3 regions of the Microbacterium sp. A93 genome follow, and region 3 is predicted to be linked to each of the others. Evidence: riboswitches for the same ligand, from Rfam matches in the RefSeq annotation. Region 3 holds a riboswitch; each other region holds the start of a gene.
What was found. Region 3 has a riboswitch for S-adenosylmethionine ahead of ACSU1G_RS11170 (hypothetical protein). Riboswitches for the same ligand answer to the same signal wherever they lie in the genome.

Region 1: another riboswitch for S-adenosylmethionine. It lies ahead of ACSU1G_RS21830 (LLM class flavin-dependent oxidoreductase); the one in region 3 lies ahead of ACSU1G_RS11170 (hypothetical protein).
Region 2: another riboswitch for S-adenosylmethionine. It lies ahead of ACSU1G_RS21795 (ABC transporter ATP-binding protein); the one in region 3 lies ahead of ACSU1G_RS11170 (hypothetical protein).

What each region holds. Positions count from the first base shown of each region.
Region 1 is NZ_JBPXMT010000009.1:127,365-133,005, reverse strand. It holds gene ACSU1G_RS21845 (NAD(P)-dependent malic enzyme) at 1-31, shown strand, start outside; gene ACSU1G_RS21840 (winged helix DNA-binding domain-containing protein) at 106-1,260, opposite strand; gene ACSU1G_RS21835 (YtxH domain-containing protein) at 1,446-1,931, shown strand; gene ACSU1G_RS21830 (LLM class flavin-dependent oxidoreductase) at 2,116-3,519, opposite strand; SAM riboswitch class I at 3,581-3,680, opposite strand; gene ACSU1G_RS21825 (anti-sigma factor domain-containing protein) at 3,748-4,545, opposite strand; gene ACSU1G_RS21820 (sigma-70 family RNA polymerase sigma factor) at 4,545-5,141, opposite strand; gene ACSU1G_RS21815 (acyl-CoA dehydrogenase family protein) at 5,320-5,641, opposite strand, start outside.
Region 2 is NZ_JBPXMT010000009.1:119,355-124,995, forward strand. It holds gene ACSU1G_RS21780 (hypothetical protein) at 1-725, opposite strand, end outside; gene ACSU1G_RS21785 (ABC transporter permease) at 741-1,577, opposite strand; gene ACSU1G_RS21790 (aliphatic sulfonate ABC transporter substrate-binding protein) at 1,574-2,596, opposite strand; gene ACSU1G_RS21795 (ABC transporter ATP-binding protein) at 2,686-3,552, opposite strand; SAM riboswitch class I at 3,563-3,657, opposite strand; SAM riboswitch class I at 3,932-4,023, shown strand; gene ACSU1G_RS21800 (methionine ABC transporter ATP-binding protein) at 4,096-5,211, shown strand; gene ACSU1G_RS21805 (methionine ABC transporter permease) at 5,208-5,641, shown strand, end outside.
Region 3 is NZ_JBPXMT010000004.1:48,863-54,503, reverse strand. It holds gene ACSU1G_RS11190 (PfkB family carbohydrate kinase) at 1-127, opposite strand, end outside; SAM riboswitch class IV at 194-310, shown strand; gene ACSU1G_RS11185 (hypothetical protein) at 363-971, shown strand; gene ACSU1G_RS11180 (HepT-like ribonuclease domain-containing protein) at 1,044-1,385, opposite strand; gene ACSU1G_RS11175 (nucleotidyltransferase domain-containing protein) at 1,382-1,840, opposite strand; gene ACSU1G_RS11170 (hypothetical protein) at 1,928-2,314, opposite strand; SAM riboswitch class IV at 2,346-2,463, opposite strand; gene ACSU1G_RS11165 (hypothetical protein) at 2,520-2,678, opposite strand; gene ACSU1G_RS11160 (HNH endonuclease) at 2,738-4,162, shown strand; gene ACSU1G_RS11155 (NERD domain-containing protein) at 4,169-5,641, opposite strand, start outside.

The sequences.
Region 1 (5,641 bases), on a different contig from region 3:
CGTGGCGCGGGTGGCCACCCCGCGCGGCTGAGGCCCGCTGGTCTGTGAGCCTCGCTGGGTCTGGTTGAGACCCGCTGAGTCTCACCCTGCAGTCTGTGCCCCGGTTCAGCCCGGCCATCTCGCGCTGAGTCGGGGCACCGCTGTCTGCACCGGCCCCGGCAGGGTGCCGAACGGCTCCACCTGCACCGGGTGCCCCTGGCGGGTGGACCGCTTCCAGGTCCCCACGGCGTGGCCCCGGTGCAGCACGGTGCCCTTGAACACCCCGTTCCGGCCGGGCACCACCCGGGCCTCCTCGGCCTTTGTCAGCACGGCGGAACGGTCCTGGTAGCCCAGCACGATCTCATCGAATCCGGGCAGCAGCAGCGGTGCGGCGGTGGCCCGGGCCCGGTCCGCATACCGGTCCGGCAGTCCGGCGGCCATCCAGTGCTCCCGGCCGCCGACGTCGGCCGCCTCCAGCTGGTCCGGGGCCTCGCCCTGGATCTCGCGCAGCGCGGCCCGCGCCTCCGTCTTGCCCAGCTTGGACCACCAGCAGAAGTCCTCCAGGGTGGCCGGTCCGTGGGACCGCAGGTAGCGCAGCAGCAACTCCCGCAGCGCCTCGTCCCGGCTACGCGCGGACGAGGCGGGTGGGGACGGGGCGTGACCGGACGGGGCGTGGGCGCCGATCCACTCCTGGACCAGCACGATCCGCTGCTGGTTGCCCTCGGTGGGACCGAAGCACAGCACCCCGGTCAGGGCCAGGAAGAAGATCAGGTGGTAACCGCGGCCGGAATCCACCGCGATCCCCTCCCGCGTCCAGGCCTCCAGCAGGCCGGCGCGCGTCAGCCCGGTGCCGGAGAGTTCCCGGACGGCGGTGGCCTCGGCGGTCCTCAGCGTGCCCGGGTCCAGGCCCAGCTCCTCGCGCCGGCGGCCCGTGGCGGTGAGCATCTTCGGGCCGGTCAGCTCCAGGATCCACCCGAGGTCCTCGGAGGCCACCACGAACAACGTCCCGCGCATCGGCCAGGACCGGACGATAAGGCCGGCGTCGTACGCCTGCCGGACGGCCGCCGTCGTTCCTGTGGTGTTGCGACTGGTGCCCCCGGTGCTGCGGCCGGAGCCGCCGGGGGCGGAACGCAGCGCCAGGGAGATCGTGGATCCCGGATAGTCCTGGCCCTGTGTACAGGTCAGGGACCGGGCGGCCTCCACGGGCGTGGGCCAGGGCTCGATCAGTCCTTGGGCGAGCAGGCGCATGCGGGCCACGAGCTGTGGGGTGAGTGTGAGCATGGGGTCTCCTTCGCTGGGGACAGTGTGCCACGGGCCCTCGCTGCTGCCCGCTGAACCTGAAATTCGGCTGGGAATGCCCCGAGACTGCACTGGGTACAGATTGACCGGAGTCCGCACAGAGTGAAGACTCGGGACATACCCGAGCGGTGGATCCCGCCCCGGGAGGACGCCACAAAGGAGAGACCATGAAGCGATTGATCACCCTCGGCATCGGCGCGGCCCTCGGTTACCTACTGGGCAGCCGCGAAGGCCGGCAGAATCTGGACAAGTTCGCCAAGAACGCGCAGAGCTTCTGGAATGACCCGAAGACGCAGGAGCAGGTCCAGCGCGCCACCTCCACCGTCAAGGAGCAGGCGCCCGTGGTGGCGGAGCGGGCCGCCGGGCTGGCCGACAAGGCCACGGAGGCCGTGAAGGACAAGGCCCCGAACCTGGCGGAGAAGGCGGACAAAGCCAACGCCGCCGCCCACACGGCCACCCAAAAGGGCTCCGACGCGACCCAGGGGCTGGCGGACAAGGCCTCCAGTGCCGCGGAGAAGTCGGCCGGCAAGCACGCCACCGGTGACTCCAACGCCTCCAGTGGCGACACCACCGTGAAGTCCTCGAACGGTGACGTCCTCTCGGATCCCTCCCAGTCCCTCGAGAGCGAGGGTGGCGGACCCGACCGCTACTGATCCGGATCCGCCCCACCACGGTCCAGCACGTTAGAGACCCCGGTCCCCGTTCGGGGGGCCGGGGTCTCTGCCTGCCAGCACGCCGTGGGCCTCTCCAACGCCGCCTTCAGGCCCAGAGTGACCCGACCCCCACCGTGGTGACATCCATCGGTCACATGATGCGCGGGGAGGGGAGGGCGAGGGATCAGGCGGTGACGCGGTTCCGCAGGGCGAAGCCGGAGCCGTAGTGGTTCAGCGGCAGGTGGTCGCCCTTGCCGAAGAGCTTGTGGCGCATGGTGCCCTCGGTGTACTCGGTCTTGTACCGGCCGATCTTCTGCAGCTCGGGGACCACGAACTCCACAATGTCCTCGAACGTGCCGGGGGTGATGTGGTAGGCGAGGTTGAAGCCGTCCACATCGGTCTCGTCCTGGATCCGGGCGAGCTCGCGGGCCACGGTCTCCCCGGAACCGATGATGACCGGGCCGAAGCCGCCCACGCCGCACCACTCGGCCAGCTTGCGCACGGTCCACTCGATCGAGTCGTCCCCGGAGGCCTTCTTGAAAGTCTCCACGGCGGACTGGATGGCGTTGGACTTGACGTCACCGATCGGCTCGTCCAGCTCGAACTCGGCCAGGTTGATGCCCATCCAGCCGGACATCAGCACCAGTCCGCCCTCCACGTCGATGTACTGCGTCAGCTCCTCGTACTTGGCCTGGGCCTCCGCGTCGGTGGCACCGGTGACGATCGTCTGCATGGACATCACGCGCACGTCGTAGGGGTCGCGGCCAGCCTCGGCCAGGGACTGCCGGATCTTCGCTGTGGTGCCCTTGATCAGCTCATCCGTGGGCGAGTTGATGAACACGGCCTCGGCGTGCTTGCCGGCGAAGGCGCGCCCGCGGGTCGAGGCCCCGGCCTGGTAGATCACCGGGGTGCGCTGCGGGCTGGGCTCGGTGAAGGCGATGCCCGGGGTCTTGAAGTACCCACCCTCGTGCTCGATCCGGTGCACCTTGGTCGGGTCGATGAAGACGCCGGACTCCTTGTCATACAGGACTGCGTCGTCCTCCCAGGACCCTTCGAGCAGCTTGTAGACCACGTCGAGGTACTCATCGGCGTGGTTGTACCGCTCGTCGTGCTCCATCTGGTCTTCCTGGCCCATGTTGATGGCGGCGGACGGCAGGTAGCCGGTGACCACGTTCCAGCCCACGCGGCCCTCGGTCAGGTGGTCCAGCGTGGCCAGCCGGCGGGCGAACGGGTACGGGTGCTCATAGGCGGTGCCGGCGGTGACCCCGAAGGTGAGGTTCTTCGTGACGGCGGCCATCGGCGGGACCACGAGCAGCGGATCATTGACCGGCACCTGGGTGCCGGCCCTCAGGGTGGCCTCGTCCGAGGAGCCGTAGACGTCATAGGGGCCGAGGACATCCGCGATGAACAGGCCGTCGAACAGGCCCTTCTCCAGGGTCTGGGCCAGTCCGGTCCAGTAGCCCAGCGTGTTGTAGTCGCGGGCGTGGTCCTCCGGGTGGCGCCACAGGCCCGGGGACTGGTGGGCCACGCAGTTCATGTCGAAGGCGTTGAACAGGATCTCCCGCTGGCCGGCGGGTGTGACGGGCACACCCTCGGGGAGGCGGGCGGATGCTGCGGATTCAGGGGTGGGGACAGACACGATGATGCTCCTTCCATCGGTTCTGGCGGTAGCACCTGTCCGGTACACGATGTGCCCGGTGGTTGCTGCGGCGTCGTCGAGCCAGATCTCTCAGCCGCTCTGGATGGTTACCTGTAGATTGCACCACACCCCGGCGGTCCGGTACCAACCGCCTCGTCACGAGGAGTCACTCCAGGTTCAGCCCGCGGCCAAGACCACGATCGGCTCGGTGGTCGGGGCCTCCGAGCCGCCATCGGGTTCCACGGTGACGGCCATGGCGGCACCGGCGGGGACCTGCTGCATCCTGACCAGGGCGCGGCCGCCCTGGACCTGAAGCAGTCCCGCCGGCTGGGGCGGCTGCTCACCCTGGATGGTCCACAGCTGGTAGTCGTGCCCGTCGGCGGGATCCGGCAGGTCCCGCACGGCCAGCACGGCCTCACCGTTGGGTGCCATGGCGGCCTCCGCCGCTCCGCCTCCGGTGACGGCGGACTCGAGGCGTTGTGCCCCGTCCACCTGCAGGACCTGTTCGAGGGCGGTCAGCTGCTCGCCCTCGGAGATCCCGGGCGCCTCGACCCAGGGCTGCGTCACCAACAGGCCCACGGCGACGGCGGCCGCTGCGGCCGCCGAGGCCACCGTCACCCACCAGCGGCGCCGGTCGGGTCGGCGTCGGGCGCGGTGCCGGTCCAGATCGGCGGGACGGGAGCGCTCGGGGCCGGGGTCCTGTTCCGTGCCGGCCGCGGCGCTCAGGACGCGGTCCCGCAACCCGGCCGGGGGCCGGGCGGGCGTGCTGGCGGCCAGCCGGGCGACCGTGCCGCTCAGGGCATCGGCGCGGGCCCGCAGCTCCGGGTCGGCCTCCAGCCGCCGTTCGAGGTCACGCCGTTCCTGATCGTCCACGGCGTCCAGCGCCCAGGCGGCGAGCAGCGCGTCATCCGGCCCGCCGCCGATCCCGCCGTCTTGCCCGCCATCGATCCCGTCACGGTGTCCATCGCGGTTCATCAAGCACCCACCCCCAAACAGTCCTGTAGTCGTTGCAGCGCGCTGCGCATCCGGGATTTCACGGTGGCCAGTTTGGCGCCCAGGCCTTCGGCGACCTCCCGGTAGGTCTGCCCGCCGTAGTAGGCCGCGGTCACGGCCTCGTACTCCAGCTCGGTGAGTGTGCCGAGGCACTCGTTCACGCGATCCCGGTCCTCCACGGCCTCGTTCCGCTCGGCGACGTCATCATGGGCGCGGTCGAACGCGGCCACCCCGGCCCGCTGCTCGCGGTCCCGGCTGGCCTGGGTGGACCGGATCAGGTCCACCGCCCGCCGGTGGGTGATGGAGCAGACCCAGCCGATCACCGAGCCGCGCGCGGCGTCGAAGCGGTCCGCGGAGCGCCACACGTCCATGAGTGCCTCCTGGGTGACGTCGGCGGCCAGGTCCGCGTCACGCACCACCTTGCGGGCCAGCCCGTAGGCCACCGGTGCCACGTCGTCGTAGAACGCGGCGAAGGCCTCGTGGTCACCGGACGCGCTGCGCTGCACCAGGCCCGCGAGGTGGCGGTCCCGCTCCTGGGGCCCGCGTTGCCCGGCGGTGGGCCCTGCCTCGCTCGTCATCACCTCAGCCTAAGTGGCGCTGCCTCCTGTCCGTGTCTGCCCCGCGCCGGATCCGGCGGGATATCCAGTGTTCGGAGCCGCGGCCGCCGCGGATGGGTCCGAGCCGCATCTCCTTCGGTGTGCCGGCTGGTGTGCCGGCTGGTGTGCCGGCTGGTGTGCCGGGAGAGCAGCCCGGGGATCAGGACGCCTCGGCGGTCCCGGTGGACAGGTAGGGGACGGGGCGGGTCCCGTTGACCTCCCAGTCACCGACCATCCGGGCCATGAAGGCCGCCGGGTCATGGCTCGCGACGGTCCGGGCGTTGCGCCAGTGCCGGTCCAGCCGCAGGTCCGTGCTGGTGGCGGAGGCGCCGAGCGTGTCGAAGATGCGGGTACAGGTGTCCAGGACCAGCCGCGGCACCACCACATGCGCCCGGTGCGCCGTCAGGGCGGCGCGGTACATCGCCTCGGCCGCCGCGCCGCCGTCGTGCTCCGCCTTCTTGCCCTTCAGATTCCCGACGCCG
Region 2 (5,641 bases), on a different contig from region 3:
TCGCTGGCCGCCTCCGGGGCGATCCTCTCATCGCGCTCCGCAACCTCGAGGGCACCGACGGCCTCCCCCAGGCTGGGCGGCAGGGAGCCCGAGTCCGGTCTGAGGGAGGCCGCGGCCGCCGCGGCGGCAGTGGCGAGTGCGCCGAGCCGGTTCCCGGTCTCCTCGGCCAGATCGACCAGCCACGATCGCAGTGCGAGCCGGTCCAGATCGTCGGAGAGCTCCTTAACCCTCGCCGCATGACACCGGCCTGCTTCGGCCGCCGAGACCAGGTGGGCGAGGGAACCCACGGAGTTCGCGGTCTCGGTCTTCAGCTCGTGATGCAGGAGCCAGAGGGCGCCCAGCGCCGCACGCTCCTCCGGGGTGCAGTCCTGGGGGGCTTCCCACATCGGCCGGGTGGAGTCGATGACCCGGGTGATGGGGCGGTGGTCCCAGCTGAGCTCCCAGGCCTCCTCACAGACGATGCGGATGTACCCCAGGACCTCGGGGAGCAGCCCGTGCCGCCGCGACTGGTGCATCACCCGCTGCACCATGGCCACGGTGTGGTCCATCTTCTCGGCATCGGCCAACTGGCTCCACCAGACACCCTCGATCAGCTCGCCGAAGCGGTGGGCCTCGTGGCGCCGGACATCGGCGGCGATCAGCTCAGGGATGAGCAACCGGCCCGCCCGGCGGATGTCGCCTGCGGCGATGTGGGTGATCAGTTCTTCTCGGGAGGCCTGGTCCATGAGCACACAGTACTGTCAGGCCCAGCGCCTGTTGGCCCGCTGTTCCACCACACCGAGGATCGTGTCCGTGACCTTGCCGATGACGGCCAGCAGGATGATCGCCAAGATCAGCCGGTCGGTGCGCCCGTTGTTCTGCGAATCGCTCAACAGCCAGCCCAGTCCCATCGAGGCGGCGATGAGCTCGGCAGCCACGAGGAACAGCCAGGCCTGGGCCAGGGCCAGCCGCAGCCCGGAGAACACGGAGGGGACCACGGCGGGCAGCTGCACGGTGCGCAGCAGGCGCAGCCCGTGGAAGCCGAAGGCCCGGCCGGCCTCCACGAGGTGGGGGTCCACATGCTTCAGCGCGGCGTAGAGGTTGGTGAAGATCGGGAAGAAGGCGCCGATGGCGATCAGCGTGACCTTCGAGTCCTCGTTGATCCCCATCCACAGGATCAGCAGCGGGACCCAGGCCAGCGACGGAACGGCGCGGATGGCACCGATCAGCGGCGAGAGCAGGGTGTCCGCCCACGTGGACAGGCCCAGCACGGAGCCCGCCAGCAGGCCGAAGACGCCGCCGATCACGAAGCCCAGCAGCACGCGCTGCACCGAGATGGCGATGTGGTGCCCGAGCTCCCCCTCGGCGGCCAGGTCCAGTCCCGCCTGGACCACCGATGCCGGGGCGGGCAGCTGCACCGGGGAGAACAGTCCGGCCGCCGTCACAGCCCACCATGCGATGACCAGCAGCACCGGAACCAGAAGCCCGACGGCGGCCCGGCCGGCCGGGGTGCCCAGGGCCCCACGGGTGCCCCGGGTGCTGCGTGTGGCCCGCGGCTGCGGGGCCGGGGCGACGTCCGTGGTGACGGGTGAACTCATCTGGTGGCCTGCTCGGCGAAGGAGGGCTCGAGGAGTTCGGCGAGGGCTGCGTCCACGTTCTCCTGGCTGGCCACGTCCCCGGTCTCCACGAGGATCGGGCCGACGACCTCCAACACGTCCAGCTGGGCCTGGCCGGGGACCGGGTCCACGTCCAGGTTGGACCGCTCCTCGATGACCGTGGTGGCCACCTCCGGCTCCAGGCCGGCGACCTCGGCCAGGATCTGGGCGGTCTCCTCCGGGTTCTCCAGGGCCCACGCGCGGGCCTGCTCGTAGACGTCCACCACGGCCTGGGCCAGCTCGGGGGACTCCTCCAGGAAGGACTCCGTGGCGTTGAGGAAGCCGTAGGTGTTGAAGTCCACGTTGCGGTAGAACAACTCGGCGCCCTCGGCCTCGGCGCCGGCCATGATCGGGTCCAGCCCGGACCAGGCGTCCACGGCGCCGTTGTTCAGGGCCGCGTTGCCATCGGCGTGCTGCAGGTTCTGGACGGTGACCTCGGACTCGTCCACGCCGGCCTCCCCGAGGGCCTGGATGAGGAAGAAGTAGGGGTCGGTGCCTTTGGTGGCGGCCACGCTCCTGCCGACCAGGTCCGTGACCTCGGTGATGTCCGAATCGGCGGTGGTGACCAGGGCGGACCACTCCGGCTGGGAGTAGAGGCTGATGGTCTTGATGGGGGTGCCGTTGGCGCGGCTGAGCAGGGCGGCGGAGCCGGCGGTGGAACCCACGTCGACGGCCTCGGCGCGCAGGGCCTCGTTGGCCTTGTTGGAGCCGGCCGACTGGATCCAGTTCACGGTGACGCCCTCGTCCGAGAGCTCCTCCTCGAGCCAGCCCTTCTCCTTGATGACGAGGGAGAGCGGGTTGTAGGTGGCGAAGTCGATGTTCAGCTCGCCGCCCGAGGCGGCAGTGCCGTCACTGTCGCCGGCCTCGGCGGCACCGGTGGAGCCCTCGCCGGCCACGCAGCCGGTCAGGATGAGGGCGGTGGCGGCCAGAGCGGCCGCGGACAAGGTGAATCGTGTGCGCATGGGAGTGCCTTTCGAGGGTGCGGTGCGTTCCGCGCCATCAGGGATGCGGCGCAGGACGGGGGAGTGTGGGGCGAGGGGATCCGGTCCGGTCAGTGCCGGTGGGCGTCCACGCCGAGGCCGGCGAGCAGCTCGGAGCGCAGCGAGGCCAGTGCGGCCGAGCCGCGGTCCCGCGGACGGTCGCCGGGGACGGTGACCACGGAGCGTGCCGTGGCTCCGGGGGCGGCCCCGGCGGTGGGATCCTGACCGAGCAACAGGATGCGGTCCGCCAGCTGGAGGGCTTCGTCCACGTCATGGGTGACGAGTAGGACGGTGGTGGGAGTCGCGGCGTGGATGTCCAGGAGCAGGTCCTGCATCTTCAGCCGGGTCAGCGCGTCCAGGGCCCCGAAGGGCTCGTCCAGCAACAGGACTCCTGGCTGGCGGGCCAGGGCGCGGGCCAGCGAGGTGCGTTGTGCCATGCCTCCGGAGACCTCGCGGGGCCGGTGGCCGGCGTACTCCGCGAGGCCGACCAGCTCCAGCAGCCGGTTCACCCGCTCGCGGCCCTCAGCACGGTTCGTCCCCGGGGGCAGGCCGAGGGTCACGTTCTGGTGGATGGTCCGCCAGGGCATCAGCCGCGGCTCCTGGAAGCCGACGGCGGTGCGGGAGTCGTAGGCGCGGGCCGGGGAGCCGCTGAGCAGGATCTCGCCCGTGCTGCCGGTGTCCAGGCCGCCCACGGCGCGCAGCAGCGTGGACTTGCCGCAGCCGGAGGCGCCGATGATGGCCAGGACCTCGCCCGGGGTCACCGTCAGGTTGATGTCCCGCAGGACGGTCCGCTCACCATCGGACGCCGGGAAGGAGCGGCCCACTCCGCGGAATTCGACCGCCAGGCTGCGAGCGCCGTCGCGTCCCGCTGTGGTCGTGCTGGCGGCGCCGGTGGAGGAGCCGGAAGCATGGTCCAGGGTCTCGGCCAGGGCAGTCATGGTGCATCACTCTCCATCGGTTCTGGCGTGAGCACCTTCCCGGATCGTTGCGGGAGGTTGCTGCGGCGTCGTCGAGCCAGATCTCTCGGCCGCTCTGGATGGTTGTTGACTTCAGTGAAGTAGGCCGGGGGTGCCCGTGTCAATCGCGAGAGGGCTCGCCATCGTCCTCCCACAAGGGGCTCTGCGCCGGTCACCGGTACGTTGTCCGGCGCCGGAGCGCCTCGGCGTCCTCGGCGCGCTCCGGCGCCGGGCGTCATGCAACGTCATCTTCGGGCGGTTTGGACCACCGGGCCGCCCCGGCGGCGCCGGGAGGACGTGACGGGTCTGAATGTGACGTCGAATTGGTTCGTACCCCCGATGATCTGGTCCTCTTTGAGGGAACCCATCCAGAGCGGCCGAGAGATCTGGCTCGACGACGCCGCAGCAACCACCGGGGAACCGGACAGGTGCTACCGCCAGGACCGATGGAAGGACGTGCATCCCCGTGCCCGAGAACCCGCCCGACACCCTGCCCGCGTCCCAGCCCGGGGACGGCGGTGCGCTGTGATCGAGATCCGCGACCTGCACCAGTCCTACACGGGGCACGGCGGGACCGTCGAGGTGCTCAAGGGCATCGACCTGACGGTGCCGGAAGGCTCCATCACCGCCGTGGTCGGGCCCTCCGGGGCCGGCAAGACGACCCTCTCGCACTGCATCTCCCTCCTGGAGAAGCCGACCCGCGGCGAGATCCTGGTGGACGGCAGCGACCTGTCCCGGCTGCGGGGCCATCAGCTGCGCTCCGCCCGCCGCGCCATCGGCACGATCTTCCAGCACTCCGCCCTGTTGCGCCGTATCACCGTGGCCGAGAACGTGGCCCTGCCGCTGCGCAACCTCGGGGTGGTCCACCACGAGATGCAGGACCGGGTGGCCGGGCTGCTGGACCGCGTCGGACTGCTGCACAAGGCTGACGCCTACCCCGGTCAGCTCTCCGGCGGGCAGAGGCAACGGGTGGGCATCGCCCGGGCGCTGGCCCTGCGGCCCCGGATCCTGCTCTCGGACGAGTCCACCTCGGGCCTGGACCCGGACACCACCGCGCAGATCCTGTCCCTGCTCGCTGACCTGCGCGCCGACCTGGGCCTGTCCATCATCCTCATCACCCATGAGATGGACGTGGTCCGGCACGTCGCCGACCAGGTGGCTTCCCTGTCCCACGGCCGGCTCGCGGAGTACGGCTCCCTGCCGTCCCTCGTGGCCGACCAGGACTCGACCGTCGGCGGACAGCTGCTGCCGATCGCCGCGCTGCCGCTGCCGCCCGGCTTCGACACCGCCCTGGACCTGGCTTACCGGGACGGGGACGTGGACCCCGAATGGTTCACCCGCGTGGCGGTAGACCAGCAGATCCGCCTGGCCCTGCTCGGCGGCACCGTCGAGGCCCGCGGCGCGACCGCCCTGGGTCGGGCCGTCGTCGGGGTCCGCGCCGAGCAGGCCCGGCGCGCCATCGGCGCGCTGAACGAACTCGGGCTCAGCGCCCGCGTGAGGAACGACGCCGGCCGGTCCGGTCCCGCCGGGACCGGCGCCACCGCGGGCACAGGCCAAGGCGCGGGTGCAGGCCAGGCCGGGTCGCCGCCGTCGGGCACCCGCCGGGTACCGGCCGGCACGACGGTGGGGGCGACGGCATGAGCGCGACCGCGGACACCTCACAGCCCCTGCTCTCCGACACCCCGCTGTCCGAGCTGCCTGCCCTGTTGCTGCCGGCCTACGGGGAGACCTGGGCCATGGTGGGCATCGTCATGGTGCTGGTCGTGGCGATCGGCGGCGCCACCGGCGTGCTGCTGTACAACACGAGCCCACGCGGGCTGTTCCCGCAGGAGCGGGCCTACGGAGTGCTCAGCTGGGCCGTCAACATGGGCCGGTCATTGCCGTTCCTCGTGCTGATGGCGGCCATCATCCCGCTGACCCGGTGGATCACCGGCACCACCCTGGGCATCGCCGCGGCCGTGGTGCCCATGACGATCGCCGGCATCCCGTTCTTCGCCCGGTTGGTCCAGAACACCCTGAACGACCTGCCGCGGGAGAACATGGCCGTGGGTCTCGTGACGGGGTCATCCCC
Region 3 (5,641 bases):
CGTTCTGTCCGCGCGCGGGAAGGTCAGGCACTTCGATGACCAGATCGACCAGCGCTTGCCCAGTGTGGATCACTCGTGGTGGGTGCTGCCTGTTTTGCTCGTCATTGATCTCGGCACGGGTGCGCATGCGGACAGCCTATCCAGGGGGCGCAGGTGCGGTGATGTCTCCGCTCCCTGCTACAGTCCATTTCAGGTTCAAGAGTTGCAGCCACAGGTACCTGGCCGGCTGCACGGCAACCCTCCTCCATCGAGCGGGGTGCCCCAGGGGAAGAACCGGTCCGACGCAAACGCGTTCGGGCAAGTCGATGGGTTCGCTTCGTCTGTGGAGATTGCGCGAGCCCTTCCCACGAAGGGATGCTCTGATGAGCGAAACCACCTTTGTCCATGCCGATCACTCACGAGATCTGTGGTGGCGCCAACTCGGTCTCCACGACAGCAGCGACCCCGCAGCCAGCAGCAACGAGCGTCGCCTCCAATCCGCACGCCGCGAATACCTGAGCTCACTGCAGCCGTCAGGGTTCACCCGTGCAACCGCTGAGGGCGACTCAGTCCTCACCGTCGAGCAGGTCGCGGCAGAGCTCGCCGCTATCGAGGAGGCGACCAAAGCCACAGTGCAAGACGAGGCCCACCAGCGCCGCGAACGAGGATGGGCGAACGTGCGCAGCGCGCTGTCGGCTTCGGATGCCGATGTGCCGGTCGAACGCGGCGACTGGGCCGGATTCACTCGGGGCCGCGCGATCGCGTGGTGCTGGAACCTCTATCAGTACGAGCCGCGCGGGTTCGTGCATCCGGGGTCGCAATTGCGGGCAGAGCGCACGTCCGAACTCGAGGCGGGGCTGATCCCGGACGGGTTCGGATACGCCCAGCGCGCCGCCGACCTGGAAGCTGCCGGGTTCATGCCCGCGACGTATCGGCACGCGCAGGAGGCTCTCGGCAGGTCGACGTTCTCGCCGGCTGACGTGACGCACTGAATCGGATGCTGCGGCGGGCTGACGCGAGTCGGCCCGCCGTGGCAGCTCAGGTTCCATTCGTGGGCTGGTGACTCAGCCTGTTTGCTGCTCCGCCCGAACGAGCGCCGCCAGTTCGGGGAAGCTCTCGGTCACCGTGCGCCAAAGGAGTTCGGCATCCAGTCGGTCGCAGTGATGCACCACGTAGTCACGATGACGCGCGGCCTGCCGCCAGATCGAGGCGGAGAAGCGCTCGGAATCGGCCGCCACGAGACGCCTCACGAGATCGCCGATGCGGTTGGACAGCGCCTCGAACGCAAGCGGCACAGCTAGATCAGAGTCGTAGGCGTCGCGTCCTCGTTCGACCAGGTTCGCTGCAGTGTCGAACGCAGAACGCAGCTCATCGAGACAGCGCTGGATGCGGTCCACCTCGTTCACAACGGCATGGCTTCGCGAAGGATCGTCGCGTCGCGCTCGTCGTCAAGGGATGCGATCGACAGCGCAGATACAGGAACGCCGACGAGTACTTCCATGTCCATCTCGAACTGCGCGATATCGAAGAGGGTCGCGTCGGGCGCCGAGGTCACGAGCAGGTCGAGATCACTCCTGACCGTCTGCTCACCCCTGGCAACGGATCCGTAGACCTGGACCGATCCGAGGTTCGCGCTCTGAGCAAGCCGCTCGATCACCGGCTTCAGATACCGGAGTCGTTCAAGCGAGACCACTGGCTCCGACTGGGCCGAGAGCTTGCGGTATGCCTCCAGCGAGAGCAGCACTACCTCTGGCCGTCGATGAGATCCGACCGTGACGGGAGCAGCATCCGGAGTCTCGCGAAAACCGGCGATGAGCGCCGACAGGCCGGACCGCGCGTCTGCGACTGAGATGACTTCCATGCGCACCTCCAGAAGATGTACATGAAATTGTACATATTTTCGGGGTGCTGTGGTGGGCAAACTTCTGTCCGCCCACCACAGCTTCACTCAGATCCCGAGATCCTCCAGCCTCAGTCCTGTTCCGATGTCGAACGCGATCGTTTCACGCCCGCGTGCAGCATCCGGCGCGGTCGTTCCCGGCACTGCGGGTCCCACCGTGTTGGTGCCGTCATCCCACTCGACGCGCCATGCCTGCTCGCTGTCGAAGTGCACACGAACCACGCGATCGTCGCAGCACGGCGGCGACCCTCCCCTTCCGACGTAGACGCCAGCCGCCGTGAGCACTCGAACGAGCGCGTTCCACGTCCAATCCGGGTAATGCTCCCGGACGTACTCGTCCGTGTAGCCCCTTCGGACAGGAAGCGAATGCCCGTAGTGCAGCAGTTCGTTCAGCTGCTTCTTCGTGCGTACTTCCTTGTAAAGCTGACCACTCATGAGTTCAGCCCCTCTCAGGAGGGCACGCCTCCATCGAAACTTGCGACACGAGATCTCGCGGCGCCCGTTCTTCCCCTGGGGCACCCGGAAGTCGATGGACTCGGGTTGCCGCGCGGTCGGCCAGGTACCTGTGGCCGCGACTCTTGAACGCGAAAACGACTGTAGCAATCGGGTCCGACATTCATCCCTGGGGGGTGATAGTGCTCTAGGCGACCATCACCTCGGATGCTCCGGCGCGGGCTGCGCGTGAACTGCTGGCGAGACCGCTGTCGCCCCAGGGATCGACAAACAGCGCTTGGCGCGAGTCCCCGCACTCGCCACCGACGCCGTACCGCTGCGACCCATTACTCTCATCTTGAGGCACGCAGGATTCTTGACAACGCGCCTCAACCACTCGACGACGAGCAGGGGGAGCGATTACGCATGGCGCAACGCAACGACGGAACCGAAGTTCCACATTCCGAGGCGCTTCAGCAGTGGGCAGCCGTTGCATATGAAGAACTCAAGAGAGTTGCCGGAACTTACAACAAGGTCATCAGCTACGCAGGTTTGAGGACGGTGCTCCATGAGGAAACTGGCCTCACCACCGGCATGCTCATGCAGAACTGGATTGGTGGCGTTCTCGAGATCGCGGCCCAACGAGCTGCGGATGCGAACGAGCCCCCTCTCACCTCACTATGCGTTCGTGGGGATGGCACTATCGGCGATGGCTACATGCGCGCGCCCAAGGCCGTAACGCCGAGCAGCACCAGCGACGTCGAACAGCTAGCAGCCGAACACCGACTGCTTTGCTATGCGGCGTTCGCAACAGACATGCCAGCCGATGGCGGCACACCGATGCTCCCGCCGGAGGTGGCGCTGCGGCGACGCGCACAAGGAGCAGATGCTACCTCGGACGCCTGGCTCGACGAACTCATCGCGACGGGCGAGCTTTCCGCCCGCGACCCGATCCCGTTTCGCACTCACCTTGAAGTCGCCAAGCTTTTCGGCCGTAGTTACAAAGGCCACCAGACCGCAACATTCCAGCTAGACGAGTCAACGGAAGTCTGGTTTCCCAAGATGTACCCGAACGGCGACTGGAGCAACATTTTGTCTGACGACGGCGAGGTGATCACGATGCAGCATATTCAAGGCGGTAAGTACGGCGGCGTCATGGAGACCGACCCCATCCGCGAGTACGTGATCACATTCGGGCACGCCAAGCCGGCAGCCGGGCCTCGGTTCTATACCTTCCTTGGCGTCTTCGAGGGTGCACCTCAGCTCTCAGATCGCACGCGTTGGGTGCATCAACGAGTCGCGCACACGGTCTACTTTGACGGCGAGGGAGACTTCTCATTCACTCCCAACCGCTCGCGGCCGGTGCAGGACGACCAAGTAGCTGAAGCCGCCGACACGGATCCACAGATGGTCGCGACATATCAAAAGCAGCTTGACGCTCGCTCGTACGCTGTCGAAGACAAACACAGCACGGCAAAGTCCCGCGGCAGTGCGCAAGCGGTTTTCGCAAAAGCCGTCAAGAACAATTACGGCTGGGAATGCGCGGTGACGGGCATCAAGACTCGTGCATTTCTTGTGGCATCGCACATCGTGCCGTGGAGCGAGGATCAGCAGATCCGTCTCGACCCGAGCAACGGGATCTGCCTCTCGACCTTCGTAGACCGCGCGTTCGACGCGGGCTTTCTGGCCATCACTCCAGAAGGCCGGACTGCGGTGCGATGGGACAAGATCGAGGGAGACCCGATCTTGAAGTTGGAACTCTCCAAGATTGACGACGTGGAGATCTTCAAGCCCTCAGTCGCACCGCCTGACCCCGCAAAACTGGCCAGGCGCGTGGAGCTGGGATACTGAGCGCACTCAGTTAGGTATCACCACGCACCGATACCGCGCCCGAGTCAGGCCCACATAGAGCAGGTCGAACCAATCGATGCCCTCTCGACGGATGAACGCGAGCCCATCGTCACCAATGTCGGTAAGAATCACGGCCTCAGCGTCCAAGCCCTTGTACTTGAAGATCGACCCCCAGCGCACGCGGCCTGAAGGAGCCTTGGGCATCGTCCCCGGGTTGGGTGCCTCGCTCACGTCGACAGTAACATCCGTCGAGACGGCATCTACCGGACCGAGTCCCGTGCCCGACTGCGGCTCCACTTTGAGCCGTTCCCGCAGCCAACGCTCCTCCTTAGAGAAGTGCTCCGCAGCAAGCAATCGCCCAGCTAGGGAGTTGCGCGCACCGAACGGGCTGAGAATGACGATGTCATGCGCCTGGTGATGCTCGAGCAGTTCCTTCAGCGCTTCGGCGAGCGCGCTGGACGCCTGTGCGGAATCCGACACCTGTTTCACAACCAGCGGTGCATCGATCGTCGAGGTGACACGATGACCGTAGTAGCCGAACTGACGTGAGAGCAGCGACTCCGCGGATGCCGTCAACGTTCCCACCTGCCGCAACCCTCGGCGCAGTGCAACGTGCACGAGATCCGGGACGCGGTTCCGCGCGATCTCATACGGATCGACGTAAGAGTCCGAAGGACGGAGGATCTGCTGCCTCGCGTCACCCGCGAATGCGAGCTTCGTGCCATCCGGGGACCCCGTGCCGGCGAGAGCGATAAGCACGTCGAGCACCGCCGGGAAGGCTGCGATGTCCTGAAACTCATCGACGCAGATCGCTTCGTACCCACCGAGCGTCGGGTTCGCTTTCAGAGCGTCAAGCGCGAGGGAGGGAAGCTCCTCGGTGTACCAGCTGTGCTCGGCATTCTCGGGGTTAGAGGAGAGACCAGCGAGCCGGAGCATGATCGAGTTGAGATCATCGACCTCGACGTCGCGATTCGTGCGCAGCATGTCACGAAGCTCGTCAGCCATAAACAGATTCCAACAGGTGACGAGCGTCCGGTGGTGTGATCGCCACCGTTTCGCGAGATGCGTGAGGAGATAGCTCTTGCCCGTGCCCGCGGGGCCATCGAAGTAGACGTGGTCATTTCGCTCGATCATCTCCAGCACAACGCGTTGCTGCTTCAACAGCCGGCTCTCGTCGTCAAGACGCTCGAGCTTACGATCTGCGAGTGACCGGCCGCCGGCGAAGTCACCAACGAGTGCGCCGGCGATCTCCTCGACATGCTCAGGCGTCATCGTCGTCGGGTCATGCTCGACTCCGTCGACCGTCGAGTACCAGGCGTCGTGCTCATCGAGTAGGTGTCGAATTGCTTTGATCGGGTTCTGCAGATCTGCACGCCAGGCAAGTTCCCATTCAAAGAACTGCATGTCCCCGGGAGAAGCGTTCTTGAACTGGAAGCGGTCAAGCGGTGTGAACCAGATGAGACGCGCGATCGGCTCAGA